Regions from separate parts of the Nonomuraea sp. B1E8 genome, predicted to be linked through region 1. Evidence: riboswitches for the same ligand, from Rfam matches in the RefSeq annotation. Region 1 holds a riboswitch; each other region holds the start of a gene.
The links. A riboswitch is a leader RNA that binds a small molecule or an ion and turns the genes downstream of it on or off. The one in region 1 is predicted to bind cyclic di-AMP.
Positions count from the first base shown of each region.

Region 2: it holds a riboswitch for cyclic di-AMP, as region 1 does, so the genes downstream of both, ABGA98_RS40580 (GH25 family lysozyme) here and ABGA98_RS25180 (C40 family peptidase) in region 1, are expected to answer to the same signal.
Region 3: it holds a riboswitch for cyclic di-AMP, as region 1 does, so the genes downstream of both, ABGA98_RS20620 (C40 family peptidase) here and ABGA98_RS25180 (C40 family peptidase) in region 1, are expected to answer to the same signal.

Region 1 covers NZ_JBDPLS010000007.1:432,057-437,383, reverse strand. Annotated here, with positions in the region: gene ABGA98_RS25190 (M48 family metalloprotease) at 1-902, opposite strand, end outside; gene ABGA98_RS25185 (hypothetical protein) at 915-1,730, opposite strand; gene ABGA98_RS25180 (C40 family peptidase) at 1,849-2,373, opposite strand; cyclic di-AMP (ydaO/yuaA leader) riboswitch at 2,447-2,609, opposite strand; gene ABGA98_RS25175 (NlpC/P60 family protein) at 3,006-3,980, opposite strand; gene ABGA98_RS25170 (NYN domain-containing protein) at 4,067-5,320, opposite strand.
Region 2 covers NZ_JBDPLS010000018.1:152,035-157,361, forward strand. Annotated here, with positions in the region: gene ABGA98_RS40565 (hypothetical protein) at 1-2, shown strand, start outside; gene ABGA98_RS40570 (amino acid permease) at 128-1,543, shown strand; gene ABGA98_RS40575 (isocitrate lyase/phosphoenolpyruvate mutase family protein) at 1,667-2,407, shown strand; gene ABGA98_RS40580 (GH25 family lysozyme) at 2,461-3,183, opposite strand; cyclic di-AMP (ydaO/yuaA leader) riboswitch at 3,196-3,339, opposite strand; gene ABGA98_RS40585 (NAD(P)H-binding protein) at 3,625-4,368, opposite strand; gene ABGA98_RS40590 (Rrf2 family transcriptional regulator) at 4,427-4,900, shown strand; gene ABGA98_RS40595 (nitroreductase family deazaflavin-dependent oxidoreductase) at 4,918-5,327, opposite strand, start outside.
Region 3 covers NZ_JBDPLS010000005.1:578,477-583,803, reverse strand. Annotated here, with positions in the region: gene lysX (bifunctional lysylphosphatidylglycerol synthetase/lysine--tRNA ligase LysX) at 1-791, shown strand, start outside; gene ABGA98_RS20625 (LuxR C-terminal-related transcriptional regulator) at 1,398-1,610, shown strand; gene ABGA98_RS20620 (C40 family peptidase) at 1,660-2,616, opposite strand; cyclic di-AMP (ydaO/yuaA leader) riboswitch at 2,710-2,849, opposite strand; gene ABGA98_RS20615 (amino-acid N-acetyltransferase) at 3,111-3,680, shown strand; gene ABGA98_RS20610 (RDD family protein) at 3,766-5,262, shown strand.

The DNA.
Region 1 (5,327 bases):
ACGCCGTCGCGCTCGGCCATGTCCAGCAGGTTGTCGCGCAGCGAGCCCTGCGGCATGGACGTGAAGTCGTTGAACAGCGGCTCGAACACCACCGGGTAGACGAACGACATCACCACGGTCAGCGCGCACGCCCCGACGGCCGCCGGGATCCACCAGCGCCGCACCCGGCGGGCCAGCCCCACGAGGACGAGCAGCATGAGGCAGAGCAGGAAGGCCTCCACGCCGAGGCTCTTCAGCCGGTCGGCGCTCCAGCCCGCCCAGTCCTGGGTGGACAGGCCGTAGTCGCGCAGCAGCGTCTCGAACCAGACGCCGAGCGGCCACCTGACCGCCTCGACGATCGCGGTGAGCACCAGGACGCCGAGGACCACCCGCACCCACCAGGGGCCTTTCAGCCGGCCCAGCACCCTGGCCCCGAAGGGGGTGGCCACGAGCAGGGCCGCGAAGGCCAGCGTGAGCGCCAGCCCGAGATAGCTCGGCAGGGACGTGGCCGCGTCGAAGGCCCGCGCCCTGGCGATCTCGGCGGCGGTGAAGTCTCGCGCCGGGTCGGGCGGCCCCGCGGCCAGGACCCGCCACGGCGTGCTGAAGGCGGCCACGGCCAGGATCACCGCCGCGAGCACCGCCAGGACCACGGCGGCCTGCCGCCTGAACCGGCGCTCGGCCGCGTCCACCACCGGCTCCTCCCCCGGGTCCTGCGCCGGGCCGTCCGTCGTCGCGGGCACTCCATCACCCTGCCCCCGTTCGCGACGTCTCCACGCCCCCGCCGCGCCGCCGTCCGTCCGCGCGGGGTCCTCCGCGCTGACGGCGCCCGCGGGAACACCGTCACCGGGCCCTGTGGCGGTCACCTCGCCGCCGCCCGCCCCGGCCTCCTCAGAGGGGCCGTCCGCGTCCCGCCGTCCGCTCATCTTTCTCCCCACTCACGCGAGCTGCTCCCGCACGTACGCGCGCCACCGTGCCGTCAGCGTGGCCACGGAGAGCCCGAGCGCGGCGAGCGCCTCGTCGACGCCGGCCGCCTGCGCATCACGGTAGAGCCTCACCAGGCTCCTCTCACCGAAACGGCGGGAGAGGAACCGACACGCCAGCCAGGCCTCCTGGTACGCCAGCGCGAGGCGTCCGGGGTCGGGCCCGCCGACGGCGAACGCCTCAGGCCCCGGCAACGCGGCCGGCACGCGCCCGGCCCGCACCTCGGCCGCCAACTCGGCGGCGGCCGTGCGCACGGGCAGCCCGGCGTCCCGGTAGGCGACGTAGTCGGCGAAGCCTTCGTAGAGCCAGACGGGCAGCCCGCCGGTGCCCGCGGCGACGTGGGTCAGCTCGTGGGTGAGGACGACGTCCTTGCCGGTGGAGGTGAGCCTGCCGAACGACTCGGGGACGACGATCACCCGCCCGTCGTCGGCCACCGCCGCCAGCCCGTCGAGGCGCTCCACACCGGCCAGCCGGGCGGCGTCCTCAGCGGAGCCGGGAACGATGACCACGGGCCGCACCGGGCGGCCGAGCACGGCCGTGACCCGCAGCCCGGCCGAGTCGGCGCGGCGGGCGAGATCGCTGAGCGTGCCGGGCGCGGCGCGGTGGCCGGTGACGAGGGAACGTGCCCCGCGGGCGGTGGCCTGGCCGTCCGGCCACAGGTCACGGGCTTGCGCGGGGAAGACGGGCGATCCGGGGGCGGGCGCGTCGGCGGCGAGGCCGAGGAGGAGGAGCGCGGCCAGCGCAGTTCGTCGGCTCACCTGCTCGGACACGCTGCCGATCGTAGTGGGCCCGATCGAGGGGCCGGCCGCCTTACGAGGGGAGGGGCGGGCTTCCACGGGAGCCCGCCCGGGCCCCGGAAGATCTCCCGGGGGCCCGGGCGGGGCTTCATCAGAGGCCGGGACGGACCGCGCCGACGAACGACGACTTGCGCCATCCGCCCAGCTTGTCGATGCGCACCCGTTCGCCTGTCCGCGGCGAATGGATCATCTTGCCCTTGCCGATGTACATGCCCACGTGGCCGAGCCCGTTGAAGAACATGAGGTCACCGGGCTTGAGGTTGCGCCAGGAGACCTTGTTCCTGATGCCGGCGAACTGGCTGCTCGCCACGCGCGGGATTTCCACCCCGGCCTTCTTCCAGGCGTACTGGACGAGGCCGGAGCAGTCGAACGAACCAGGGCCTGTGGCGCCGTAACGGTACGGGTCACCGATCTGGTTCTTGGCCACGGCGATGGCCTTGCCGGCCTTCACCTTCTGCCGAGCGATCTTGGCTGCTCGCTTGCGAGCCGCCTTGGCCGACGTCGCGGTGGCGGCGGCCGTGGCCGCCCTCACCGAGGAGACGCCGGCCGTGTCGCTCGTCGTCGCCGCCTGAGCCGTGGGGGCGTGGAGGACCAGACCTCCGGCCGTCACGGTCATCGTGAGCACGACGCCAGGCAGGGCAAGGCGGGACAGGCGGGGGTTGTGCAGGGAGGTAGACAGGATTTCTCCTTGGGTCTTCCACGAACGCCTACCGGGTTAGCTGTCGGATTCGGGCCTGGAAGTCGCCCTACGGCGCGATGGCGCGCCGATTCACCCCTGATCCCTGGGGAACTGGGATCGCTGGGTCCCCGGTTCCGTGCCTCCTGACTGCACGGATTCGGCAGGTCATCGCCCGCGTCATGGGGATATCGCGGCGATGACCAGCGGATCTTCATCTGCCTTCACATCGGGAGGGACCGATGTGGGTTCGCGGCGCCATGGCTTGTGCACCGCGACGACGCCAGAAGCTACGCCGGACGGTCAAGGATCGGCAAAAGCCGAGTCAGGCTGTAAAGATCGACAAAGGCCCCAGTAAACGTCCGAACCCCTGCTGGAACAGGGGGCACCGTTACCAAAAAGTGACCCTTCTCACATTTCGCGAAACACCGGTCTTGTCAGGGACCAAATGTCGCGTTTGTCACATTCCGCCTCGCATGCGCTGGACCCACGGTGATCAAAAGGAAGCAGAACGTGATCAAGGGCCGCCCGCGCGGGCGGCAACGATGGCGCATCGTAAAAGGCGGACGAAATTACGGGCGGACGGCGCCCACGAGGTTGCGGCCGTAGGCGGAGAGGCTGACGACCTTGACCACGTCGCCCGTCTGCGGCGCATGGACGATCTTCCCGTTGCCCGCATAGATGCTGACGTGCCCCAGGCCCTCGCTGAAGATGAGATCGCCGGGCTGGAGCGCGTTCAGCGACACCTTGCGGCTGGCGCCCCACGCCCACTGCGCCCACGTCGTCCTGGGCAGCGACACGCCCGCGGCCCGCCATGACGCCTGGGTCAGCCCCGAGCAGTCGTAGCCGCCCGGCCCCGTCCCGCCGAACACGTACGGCTTGCCGACCTGCGCGAACGCGAACCGCAACACCGCCGCGGCGTTCCCCGACGCGGGTCCCGTGTACTCGATGCCGGTGCTGTTCGGATTGCCGGTCTTGTAGGCGCCCAGCTTCTTCAGAAGCTTCTTCTGCTCGGCGATCAGCCCGAGGATCTCCTTGCGCTCCTTCTCGACCTCGCCACGGACCTCGTCGGCCGACCGCAGGGCGTCCTGCGCCTTGTCGCGTTCCTTCTTCAGCCCGCGGTTCTCCCGGTCGAACGCGGCCAGCTTCTCCGAGCGCTCTTTGGCCATCTGCCCGGCCAGCGCCATCCCGGCCAGCCGTCCCTGCGGGTTGTCGGCACCGACCAGCCCCGGCATGGTGGTGGCGTAGCCGCCGGCCCGATAGACGGTGGCGGCCATGTCGGCGATCTGGGTGCGCAGGTCGGCGACCGTACGGAGTTTGCGCTTGTAGCTCGTGTTCAGCTTCGCGTAGGTGCCCTTGGCCTTCTTGTAGCGCTCGGTCGCCGTGTTGTAGCGGTCGACGACCTTGTCGGCCTTGTCGTTGAGCTTGTCGAGCTTGGCCTTGGCCTGCCCGATGGTCGGCTTCGGATCAGCGAGCGCCGCCCCCATGGGGGACACCACAAGCCCGAACGCGAGACCCACGGCCACCGGCACCCGGCCAAACCTCACTGCGTCGCCTCCCAGGGGATCTTTACTGGGGCGAAATAGTACAGAAGTGGCGGGCGAGGTCTCACCCGAACATACCAATTCGTAACTTAAGCCCGGCCCAGCCGGCGCAGCAGCAAGCCAGAGGGAACGGGTCTGGCTCCCATCCGCCTGACGGACTCGGCCACCTCCCGGTCCGACGACACCACGGCGATGGCACGGCCGGGCGGCTCGGCGCGGACGAGCTGGCGGATCAGGTCGTCGGCGATCTCCCCGGGCGCGCTGAACAGCACCCTCACGCCGCGCGGCGCCACGACCTGCACAGGGGCGTTGAGCTCCGCCCCGTCGAACACCGCGGTCACCTCTACCCTCGTCTGCGCCACCAGCCCGCCCAGCCCGGTCATCAGCCGGTTGCGCTGGTCAGCGAGGGTGAGCGTGCCGTAGCCGGTCTTGGTGACGTTGTAGCCGTCGATGATCAGGTGGACCTGCGGCAGCGCGAGGAGCTGGTCGAGGAGTTGCGGGTCGTCGTCGGCGAGCGCCCGCGCGGGCACGCGCACACCCGGCCGTTCGCCGGTGACCGCGGCGACCGAATCGGCCGGCCGGCTGATCGTGGTGGGCAGGGCCAGCTCCCTGCGCAGCCCGGCCGACGCGTCCTGCAGCGCGTCGAGCAGCACCCTGATGCGGGCGTCCTCGATGCTCCTGCCCTCGCGCGCGGCCCGGCGCGAGGCTTCGAGCTGCTTCTCCACGTCGGACAGCCGCTCGCGCAGCCGCCGCAGCTCGGACTCCCCCGCGCTGCCGGCGGCCGAGGCGGCCGTCCTCGCCTCATCGGCGGCCCGCTCCATCTCCTCTGCCCTGCGCACCGCGGCCTTAGCCCGTTCGCGGGCGTCGTGAAGCCTGCGGCGCAGGTCGGAGTTTTCCGCGCGGGCGGCCCTGACCTGCTCGCGCAGGCGTTCCGCCTCCTCCTTGGCGGCGCTCTTCTGCGCGGCGAGCTGCTCGCGCAACCGGGCGACGACCTCCTCGCGCTCGGAGTCCTCGGCGGCCGCGAGCGACTGCTCCAGGTCGGAGCGGGCGGCCTCGATCATCTCCGCCCAGCCGGGCGGGCGGGTGAGATAGGCGGCCGCGGCCACCAGCACGGGGTCGGCGGCGGGCGGCACGTTGCCCTCGGCGAGCGCGGCGACCAGCTCGGGCCAGCCCGCGGTCACCGACTCGGCGACCAGCTCGCGGAACTTCTTGTCGTTCTCCAGCTGCGCCGCGATGGGGGCGCTGCCCAGCTTGGCCCGCTTACGAGGGTCGAACTTGGCGATGCCCCGCAGCGGCGGCGGAATAGCGGCAGGGGGCATCGTGCCGAGGACTTGAGACGCCAAGTCGACG
Region 2 (5,327 bases), on a different contig from region 1:
GAGCCGTGAACGGGGCGGCATCCCCTCGCCGGGTGCTGCCCTCGCGCTCTTGCCCGGCGCGTGAGCTTACTTGACGCCGCAGGTGGGAAGGCGGATCCACGGGGGACACGATCGCTTGGGGGGCGTCATGGTCACGTCGCGAGGCGTCTTCAGGCGCAAGCCGGTGGAGCAGATGGCCACCGAGCACGAGGGGGAGCTCGCCAGAACCCTGGGGTTGTGGCAGCTGACGGCCATCGGCGTGGGCGGCATCATCGGCGCGGGCATCTTCGCGCTGGCCGGCGCGGTGGCCAACGAGACCGCGGGGCCCGCCGTTCTGGTGTCGTTCCTCATCGCGGGCGTCGCCAGCGCCGCCGCCGCGCTGTCGTACGCCGAGTTCGCCGGAATGATCCCGAAGGCCGGGTCCGCCTACACCTACGGGTACGCCGTCCTCGGGGAGATCGTCGGCTGGTTCATCGGCTGGGACCTGCTGCTGGAGTACACCGCGATCGTCGCGGTCGTCGCCATCGGCATCTCCGGCTACTTCGGCTTCCTCGTCCAGCAGCTGGGATTCGCGCTGCCCTCGTGGATGCTCGGCGCGCCCGGAACCGGCGAGGGCCGGGTGGTGGACCTGTTCGCGGTGCTGCTCTGCCTGCTCATCGCCTTCCTGCTGAACCTCGGCATCCGCAGCGCCGCCCGGTTCGAGACGTTCGTGGTGGGGGTGAAGGTCGCCGTCGTGCTGCTCGTCATCGTGGTCGGCTTCTTCCACATCAACACCGCCAACTACCACCCCTTCTTCCCTTTCGGGATCGGCGGGGCCATCACCGGGGCCGCCACCGTGTTCTTCGCCGTGTTCGGCTACGACGCGATGAGCACCGCGGCCGAGGAGTCACGCGACGCGCGGCGGCACATGCCCAGGGCGATCATCTACTCCCTCATCATCGCCATGGTGCTGTACGTGCTGGCCACGCTCGTGCTGACCGGCATGCAGAACTACCGGGAGATCGATCCCGAGAGCGGCTTCTCCTCGGCGTTCGCCTCGGTCGGACTCTCCGGGCTGGCGTCCGTGATCGCGGTGGGCGCCATCATCGGCATCCTCACCGTGATGTTCACGTTCATGCTCGGCGTCACCCGCGTGTGGTTCGCGATGAGCCGTGACGGGCTGCTGCCGCGATGGTTCGCCAAGGTGCACCCGGTACGGCGGGTGCCCTCGCGCGTCACCTGGATCGTGGGCGCCGCCTCCGCGGTGATCGCCGGGTTCCTGCCGATCCGGGAGGCCGCCGAGCTGACGAACATCGGCATCCTGCTGGCGTTCGTGGTCGTGTGCCTGGCCGTGATCGTGCTCCGCTACCGGCAGCCCGGCCTGCACCGCGAGTTCCGTACCCCCGGGATGCCGGTCGTGCCCGCTGTCGGGGTGGTCTTCTCGATCTGGCTGATCACGTTCCTGGACCCGGTGACGTGGCTGCGCTTCGCCGCCTGGTTCGTGCTCGGGCTGGTCATCTACTTCGCCTACAGCCGCCGGCACTCCGCGCTGGAACGGTCGCCGGCCGGGACGGGCGAGCGCTGACGCGCCGTCGAGCCGTCCGCCTGACGTCGCCTGCTGTGGCGAGGATCACACCGTGCAGCCGTCCCGAACTGAAGGCCGCGGGAGTCAAGAGAGGGACATGACCCTCACAGGCAAGGACCGACCATGCCGAAGACCAGCACCGCTCTCCTGCGCGACCTGCACAAGCCCGGCGACCCGCTGATCCTGCCCAACGTGTGGGACGCGGGCAGCGCAACCGTCGTGGCCGAGGCCGGCTATCCCGCCCTGGCGACCGCCAGCGCGTCCATCGCCGCCCTGCTGGGACGCGACGACCACGAGGGCGCACCGGTCGGCGAGATGTTCGACATCGCCGCCAGGATCATCAGGGCCGTGGACGTGCCGGTGACCGTCGACGCCGAAGCCGGCTACGGCCTGCCGCCCGGCGAGCTCGTCGAGCGGCTCACCGCCATCGGCGCGGCCGGGTTCAACATCGAGGACACCGACCACCGGGCCGGGGGACTCGTCGACGCCGGGACGCAGGCCGCGCGCATCGCGGCCCTCCGGGAGGCGGGCCCCGACCTGGTGATCAACGCGCGGGTCGACGTGTTCCTGACCGGCTCCACCTCGACCGAGGAGGTCGCCGAGCGCGGGCGCCGCTACCTGGAGGCCGGCGCCGACTGCGTCTACCCCATCATGGCCCCGTCGGAAGAGGTGGTCGGCGACCTCGTCAAGGCCGTCCCCGGGCCGGTCAACGTCGCCTGCATGCCCGGCATGGACCTGGGCAGGCTGGCCTCCCTCGGCGTCGCCCGCGTGTCCTTCGGCCCGCTGACGTACCTGACCGCGCTGGAGGCGCTCAAGACCATGGTGGGCCGCATCCGCGCGGGCCAGGACCCGTACGCGGCCTGACCCGCGGCGGGCAGGCAGGTGCTGTGCGGAGGTTCCCGCCTGCCCGAACCCGGTCAGGCCGACGTGCGGCCCAGGGCGCGCAGCTCGTCGGGGGTGAGCGCCGAGACGTTCTGGTCGATGGGGGAGTCGGAGTACTGGTGGATGGTCCAGGTCTTCCAGTCGGCGGGCGGCGTCACCGTCCCCTTCGGCTTGCTGTAGTGGGCCACCCACAGCGGGTACTCGGCCAGGCCCTTGCCGTAGGTGTCGGCGAAGTTCCAGCCGCTGTAGAACATCGGGGTGACCCCGGTCTCGGCCTTCACGTGCGACAGCCACGCCTTGGCCCAGGCGTTGACCTCCTCGACGGACTTGCCGTCGGTGGTCTCCAGGTCCAGCACCAGCAGGTCGCCGGGCTTGGAGGGCTGGGAGTTCACCATGGACAGGAAGTGGTCGGCCTCGGCGATGGGGTCGTTGCCGGGGTGTGCGTAGTGGTACGCCCCGCGCACGATGCCCTTCTTGCCCAGCTCGCTCCAGTGCCTGGCGAAGGCGGCGTCGCGGAAGTCGGTGCCCTCGGTGGCCTTGATGATGCCGAACTGCGCAGGGCTGGCGGCCCAGTCGTGCAGCGGCTGGTGGTTGGACACGTCCTGGCCGTAGGTGAGCGTGCGCTGCTCGGCCGCCTGGGCCGGGGCCGGCTCGACGGGCGAGGCGTGCGCGGGCAGGCTCACGCCCGCGATGGCGGTGGTTCCGGCCAGCAGGGCGCCGGCGGCGGACAGGGTGAGACGTCGCGTGAGTTCGCGCATGGGGGGATTGACTCCTTGCTTCCATGTGCCTACCGGGTTAGCTGACGGGTTCGGGCTTGGAAGTGCCCTACGCGCGCAGCCCTCGGCTGGCGTGCGATTCACCCCGGAAAGGTGGGTCCCCGGTTCCGCGCTGTGCGGATTCGGCCTGTCAACGTCGCGGCAAACGGTTCGGCAAGCGTTCGCCTGTGCCGTATGCCGTAATCCCAAGAAGGTATATAACGCCCCATAAACGCTGCAAGCGGTACAAATCGCTATGCAATGTCGTTCGCCATGGGGAAGCCCTGGATCGCCGCTCTCGCAGGCGTTCCAGGGCTTCGGCAAAGTTTTTCCGGCACCGTACGCGGGTCCCACCGGAAGGGGACCCGTGATGCCCCTGTGACGCGAGCCGGTGGGCGTACCGCCGGCACCGGCAGGTCATCCGGGGGCGCCGGGGCCCTTCGGCTACCCCTGCCCGGCGAGCCAGTCGTCGAAGGTGGTCGGCGCGATGTGCGCGCCCTCGCCGGGCAGCAGCACGTCGCCCGCCATCGCCGGGCCGAAGATCCCCGACCACGTCGGCACGAGCCGCACCGTACGGCCCCGCGCCTCGTGGGTGCGCCGGGCCATGTCCACCAGGTCCTGCGGCTCGGGGCCCGCGACGTCGGCGTACCGCCCCCGAGGCTCCCCGGCCGCGAGCTCGGCGAGGACGCCGGCCACGTCGGCGGGCGCGATCGGCTGGACGAGCAGCGGCGCGATCGTGGCGACGCCGTCCTGCTCCGTCCAGCCCGCCACCATTTCGGCGAAGTCGTGGAACTGCGTGACCGGCACGATCGTCCACGGCACCGGCCCGGCGGCCACGAGGCGCTCCTGCTCCCGCTTGCCGGCGTAGTGGGCGTTGCCCTCGACGCGATGGATCCCGACGATCGACAGCAGGACGTGGTGGCGCACCCCCGCCCGCTCCCCGGCGGCCAGCAGGGTGCGCGTGGTGGCGCCGAAGAACGCCACCGTCTCCTCCGGGCCGGCCGCCGGCGCGTTGATGGCGTCGACGACCGCCTCCGCACCGGCCAGGACGTCGTCGAGCCCGTCGCCGGTCGCCAGGTCCACGCCGAGCGAACGACTGATGCGCACGACCTCGTGGCCGTCGCGTTCGAGGGTCGCGGCGGTGAGCGACCCGATGTTCCCGGTCGCGCCGGCGACTGCGATCCGCATGATGATCCCCTTAATTATGGACTAAACGGGTCCATAATAGCTGCGATAGAATCGGGGCGTGAAGCTGCCTGTGAGCACCGAGTGGGTTCTGCACTGCGCGACCACGCTGGCCCAGCTCGAGCCGGGAGCCAGCGCGTCGGCCGCGCAGCTCGCGCTCCACTACGACCTCCCGGCGGCCTACCTCACCAAGCAGCTCAAGGAGCTGGTCAAGGCCGGGCTGCTGGCCGCGTCCACCGGACCGAGGGGAGGCTTCCGGCTGGCGCGGCCCGCCGCCGAGATCACGCTGCTGCAGATCGTCGAGGCCGTCGACGGCCGGTCCACGCCGTACGAGTGCCGCGAGATCCGTCAGCGGGGACGCGGCGCGCTGCCCCCGGAGGAGTGCGAGCGCATGTGCGTCCTCGCCGAGAAGATGGCCGACGCCCACCGGGCATGGCGGGCCAGCCTCGCCGACGTCACCCTCGCCGACATCCTCGCCGAGCTGCCGGAGTGGGCGCCGGCCCGCACCCGGCAGCGCCTGTCGGGCACCACGTAGCCGGAGATCAGGTCGCGTCACGCGCCAGGGGCGTGCGGGGTGAAGCGGACGAACGGTATGTGCCGCCCCACCTCCCGGTAATCCGCCACGCTGCCGTCGACCGCGAAGCCCATGATCTTGCAGAGCTGGCGGGCGGCGGCGGGGTGGCGGGGCGCGTACGTGGCCATGATCTCCGCGCCCTGCTCGTCCGGGATCGGCGCGGCGGTGGCCCGCAGAGCGCGTCCGCCCACGTGCAGGGTCACCTCGGGATCGGCCAGGACGTTGCGGTACCAGTCGGCACGCCGCCCGAACCCGGAGGCCGCCACATAGCCCCGCTCGTCGTGCTGGACGACCTCGATGACGGCCTGGCGGGGCCGGCCGGAGACGCGGCCGGTGTGGGTGAGCAGCATGACCCGCTGCCCCAGCAGCCGGCCCAAGCCGACCCGGT
Region 3 (5,327 bases), on a different contig from region 1:
TCTATCTCAAGCGGCTCGTGGTCGGCGGCATCGAGAAGGTCTTCGAGATCAACCGCAACTTCCGCAACGAGGGCGCCGACTCGACGCACAACCCCGAGTTCACCATGGTCGAGGCCTACGGCACCTACCTCGACTACAACGGCATCGCCGACCTGACGCAGCGGATGTACCAGAAGGCCGTCGTGGCCGCCCTGGACACCTCGGTGGTCGTGCACGACGGCGTCGAGATCGACCTGGGCATCCCCGAGTGGCCGCGCGTCACCCTCTACGGCGCGGTGTCCGAGGCCGTCGGCGAGCAGATCACGACCTCGACCTCACTCGAAGAGCTGCGCAAGATCGCCGACCGGCGCGAGATCCCCTGGGATCCGAAGTGGGGTGCGGGCAAGCTCGTGCAGGAGCTCTTCGAGGCGCTCGTCGAGCACACGATCATCCAGCCCACGTTCGTCATGGACTATCCGCTGGAGACCTCGCCGCTGGCCCGGCAGCACCGCGACGACCCGCTGGTGACGGAGAAGTGGGACCTCATCGGGTTCGGCACCGAGTTGGGCACCGGCTACTCCGAGCTCAACGACCCCATCGAGCAGCGCCGCCGCCTGGTCGAGCAGTCCTTGCTGGCCGCGGGCGGCGACCCGGAGGCCATGCAGCTCGACGAGGACTTCCTGCAGTCGCTCGAATACGCGATGCCGCCGACGGGCGGCATGGGCGCCGGCATCGACCGGATGATTATGGCTTTCACCGGTAAGAACATCCGCGAGACCATCCTGTTCCCCCTGGTCAAGCCCACTCACTGAGGCCACGTGGCATCCCGCCGCACCGGTTGCGGCGGGAGCCCGCGCGAGCGGGCGAGCCGGGCAGGCGCTCGGTCGTGCCGGGAGAGCGGTGACGGACGATCGGCCGTCCTGCCCCGCCATCAGGGCGGGGCTTGTCAGCATCGGGTCAAGACCGCGGGCGAGTGGCGCGTGAGTGTTCGGAGTTTCGAGGGGGACGTCCGGCAGCGCTGGGTCCACCATGACGGTGACGTTCGCCCGGGTCCGGAAATAAGGTGACTCCTGGCTTGCCGCGTGCCGCCGCCCGTCGTGAAGAGCGGTTGCGCTCGACCGCCGTACGTATGGATCACGCAGTAAATCGCGCGTGGACGGATCAAAAACCGGGACGCCGGCCGGACCGATCGGCGCCGGGCCAGGCCCGGCCGAAAGGGCGCGCGGACCGTACGCCGGGCGGCGAAGTCCGCCGGCGGACGAGACTCGGCCGCATGCGGCGGATCATGTCAATAGTGCTGGTCAAGAGCGGCAATTGTCATGCTTGACGACCTTTCCATGATGCGTTTACCGTCTGCGAGGAGCGGCTGTGGCCTGGCTAAGAGGGTCCAGGCCTGCTGTTGGGGGGGAGGGCTCCCGATGGAAGTGCTCACTGAAGGCGTTGAGCTGAGCCATGCGGATCTGGCGTTACTGGCGGAACTCGCCAGAGGAGTCACGGTCGATCGGGTGGGCAGGCGACTGGACATCAGCGGCCGCACCGTACGCCGGAGGCTGCGCGGCATCTGCGACCGCATCGGCGTCGCCACCGCGATCGAGGCCGTGGCGTGGGCGGCACGCCGCCAGCTGATCTAGCGGCGCCCGCTCACTGCGCCTTCATGTCGCTCGCCTCTCGGCTCGGGCTTCAGTCGGCGATGCGCACCGCGCCCGCGAACGGCCGCCGTTCGATCGACGCGATCCGCACCACATCACCCGTCCGAGGGGCGTGCACCATCATGCCGCCGCCGAGATAGATGCCCACGTGGTGCAGGTCGCTGTAGAAGAACACCAGGTCGCCCGGACGCATCTCGTCGCGTGAGATGTGCCGCCCGGCCGTCCACTGGTTGCCCGTGTAGTGCGGCAGCGAGATGCCCACCCGCTGGTAGGCGGCCATCACCAGGCCGGAGCAGTCGTAGGAATTGGGGCCCTCGGCCCCCCAGACGTACGGCTTGAGCTGCTGCGTGAGCGCCCACCGTGCCGCCTGCGCGGCCTTTCCGCTGCCCGCGATCGGCAGGTCGACGCGGGTGGCGCGGGTGCCGGGACGACCGGCCTCGCCCAGCGCCCGCCTGAACAGGTTGCTCTCGACCTTGGCGACCAGAGTGCTGATCTTGTCGCGTTTGGCGTCGAGGTCCTTGACGATCTTCTCGACCTCGCTGATGCGCGACCTGGCGCTCGCCCTGGCGCGCTCGGCGGCCTTCCTGGCCTTGGTGAGCTGGTTGAGCTCCTCGCCCTGCCGCTGCTCGATCGCGAACGTGGTCGCGGCGCGGTCGAGGAAGTTGCCGGGGTCCTTGGAGGAGGTGAACACCAGCGCCCGGCTCAGCCCGCCCGTGATGTAGGCGTTCTGGGCGAGCAGGACGGCCTTGGCGCGCTTGGCCGCCAGATCCGTCTCGCTGGCCGTCAGCGTCTTCTGCGCGGCCTCGGCGGCCTTCTTGGCCGTCTTCAGCTTCTCCCGCTGCCCGTTGTACTGCTCGGTCAGCGTCTCGATCTCGACGTGCATCTTCTCGACCCGCGCGGCGAGGTCTTTGAGCGAGGGCTTGGGGTCGGCGGACGCCGGGACGGTGGGAACCGTGAGCAGCAGTGCGGCGGCTGTGAAACTCGCCACACCGAGACGGCGGCGCAACGGGGCGCGTTCCGGAGGGCGGGCGTGATTGCCCGCCGACGTCCTCCCACGGTTGAGCGTGCGCTTCACCAACCAGGCTCCTCTCATAGACGCCTACCGGGTTAGCTGACGGGTTCGGGCCGGAGCAGCCCTACCGAAAACTCGGATTCACCCCGTGATGGCGGTCGCCACCGGCGGGTCCCCGGCTTCCCTGAGGAATTGAGCGTGCTTCCCCGCGCGCGGGGATCATCGTCGCTGGACACTAATGCACTCCGGGTTCCTGCTCAACCAGAACTGCCAACTCTGTAGAGGTTTCACAACCGAAGGGTCACAAGGTGATCTCGGTGCCAGTAGGGCAGGAGTGACTGTATGTGGCACTTCCTCCCGAACGATCGCCTGGCGCGACGCCGTGCTCGCCCGGCCACGAGATGTAACAGGATGGGCGGAGACATGTGAGTTAGGTCCGAGCCGTAATGACATCTGTACTCTGGAGAGCCATGGAGCAGGTGGCCGAACTGACTGTGCCCGAGACCGCGGTGGTGGTCCGGCGTGCGCGCACGCCTGACGTGCGGGGGGTCAGGCGCCTGGTCGACGCCTATGCGGGCGCGGGCTCGCGGCTCCTGAAGAAGGCCACGGTGACGCTGTACGAAGACGTACAGGAGTTCTGGGTGGCCGAGCGTGGCGGGCAGATCGTCGGCTGTGGCGCGCTCCACGTGCTCTGGGAGGACCTCGCGGAGGTCCGCACGGTGGCCGTCGATCCCGAATGCCGCGGCACGGGAGTCGGCCACCGGATCGTCTCAGCGCTGATCCAGCAGGCCAAAGATCTTGGTCTGCAACGTGTATTCTGTCTTACTTTTGAGGTCGACTTCTTCGCGAGGCACGGTTTTCGCCGCATCCAGGGCACGCCGGTCTCCCCCGAGGTCTACGCCGAGCTGCTGGCCTCGTATGACGAGGGTGTAGCGGAGTTCCTCGACCTGGAACACGTCAAGCCGAACACCCTGGGCAACACCCGCATGCTGCTCCATCTGACGTCGGGTGACGCGGACCTTGACCACACGGAAAGGTGATTGTTGATACCTATGTCGATACGTTGGGCAGCACAGGCATGTGTCCTGACACGTGCCACGCGCGCACTCGAAGCGAGGTGACACGGTGAGCACCGGACAGCCGCCGTACCCACAGGACGAATCCGGCGAGAACGCTGCGCCTCCCCATTACGGCCAGCAGGCTCCGGGCCGCCACCCCGGCGAGCCCGACCCCGACGTCACTGTGGTCGGCTACCGGGCTGACGACGCCTACGGGCAACAGCCCCCCTATGGTCAGCAGCAGGGCTACGGCCAGCAACCCCCATACGGTCAGCAGCAGGGCTACGGCCAGCAGCAGGGCTATGGCCAGCAACCCCAGTACGGCCAGCAGCCCCAGTCCCAGCCCGACTACGGCCAGCAGCAGGGCTATGGCCAGCAACCCCAGCAGTATGACCAGCAATATGGTCAGCAGCCCCAGTCCCAGCCGGGCTATGGCCAGCAGCAGGGTTACGGGCAGCAGCAACAGTCCGGCTACGACCAGCAGTACGGTCAGCAGCAGGGCTACGGCCAGCAGCCGCAGTCCCAGCCGGGCTATGGCCAGCAGCAGGGTTACGGGCAGCAGCAACAGTCCGGCTACGACCAGCAGTACGGTCAGCAGCAGGGCTACGGTCAGCAGCCGCAGTCGGGCCAGCAGTACGACCAGCAGCAGTACGGTCAGCAGCCGCAGTCGGGCCAGCAGTACGACCAGCAGCAGTACGGTCAGCAGCCGCAGTCGGGCCAGCAGTACGACCAGCAGCAGTACGGTCAGCAGCCGCAGTCGGGTCAGCAGTATGACCAGCAGCAGGGCTACGGTCAGCAGCCCCAGTCGGGTCAGCAGTACGACCAGCAGTACGGCCAGCAGCCGCAGTCCCAGCAAGGCTACGGGCAGCAGCAGTACGGCCAGCAGGGCTACGGGCAAGCACAGCAGTCCCAGCCCGGTTACGCCCAGCCCGGCTACGGCCAGCAGTACGGCGACCAGCAGTACGGCCAGCAGGGCTACGGGCAGCCGCAGCAGGCCGGCTACGGCCAGGCTCCCTACGGCCAGCCGGGCTACGGCCCGGTCGGCGTGCAGCCGCCGGGGGCTCCCGCCCCGCTGGCGGAGTGGTGGCAGCGTCTGGTGGCGCGACTCGTCGACGGCGTCCTGTTCGGCGTCGTGATGTTCGTGGTGTCCCTCCTGCTCACGACGCTGTTCCTGGTCAGCTACGACTCGACCAGCGGCGCCACGTCGGGGATGTTCAGCTCGTTCGCGCTCAACATCGTGCTGGCCATCGTCCTCACCGCCGTCTACGTCGGTTACGACTTCCTCATGCACAAGACGAAGGGTCAGACGATCGGCAAGATGATCATGGGGATCAAGGTCGTGCCGGTGGGTCAGATGATGCCCCCCGGCGGCCTGCCCGGCGACGCCGCCATCAAGCGGGCCGGCGTGACCTGGGGCGCCTACATCCTCTACTTCCTGCCGTTCGGCACCATGCTGGCAGGCCTCATCTGCGCCCTGAACGGCGCTTCGATGCTCTGGGACAAGCCGCTGCAGCAGACGTTCGCGGACAAGTTCGCGAACACCGTGGTGGTCAAGATCAAGTAATCGGCAGAACCGCGAAACAGGGGCCGGCTTCCCGTCGGCCTCTGTTTTGTATGTGAGGGTAGGTG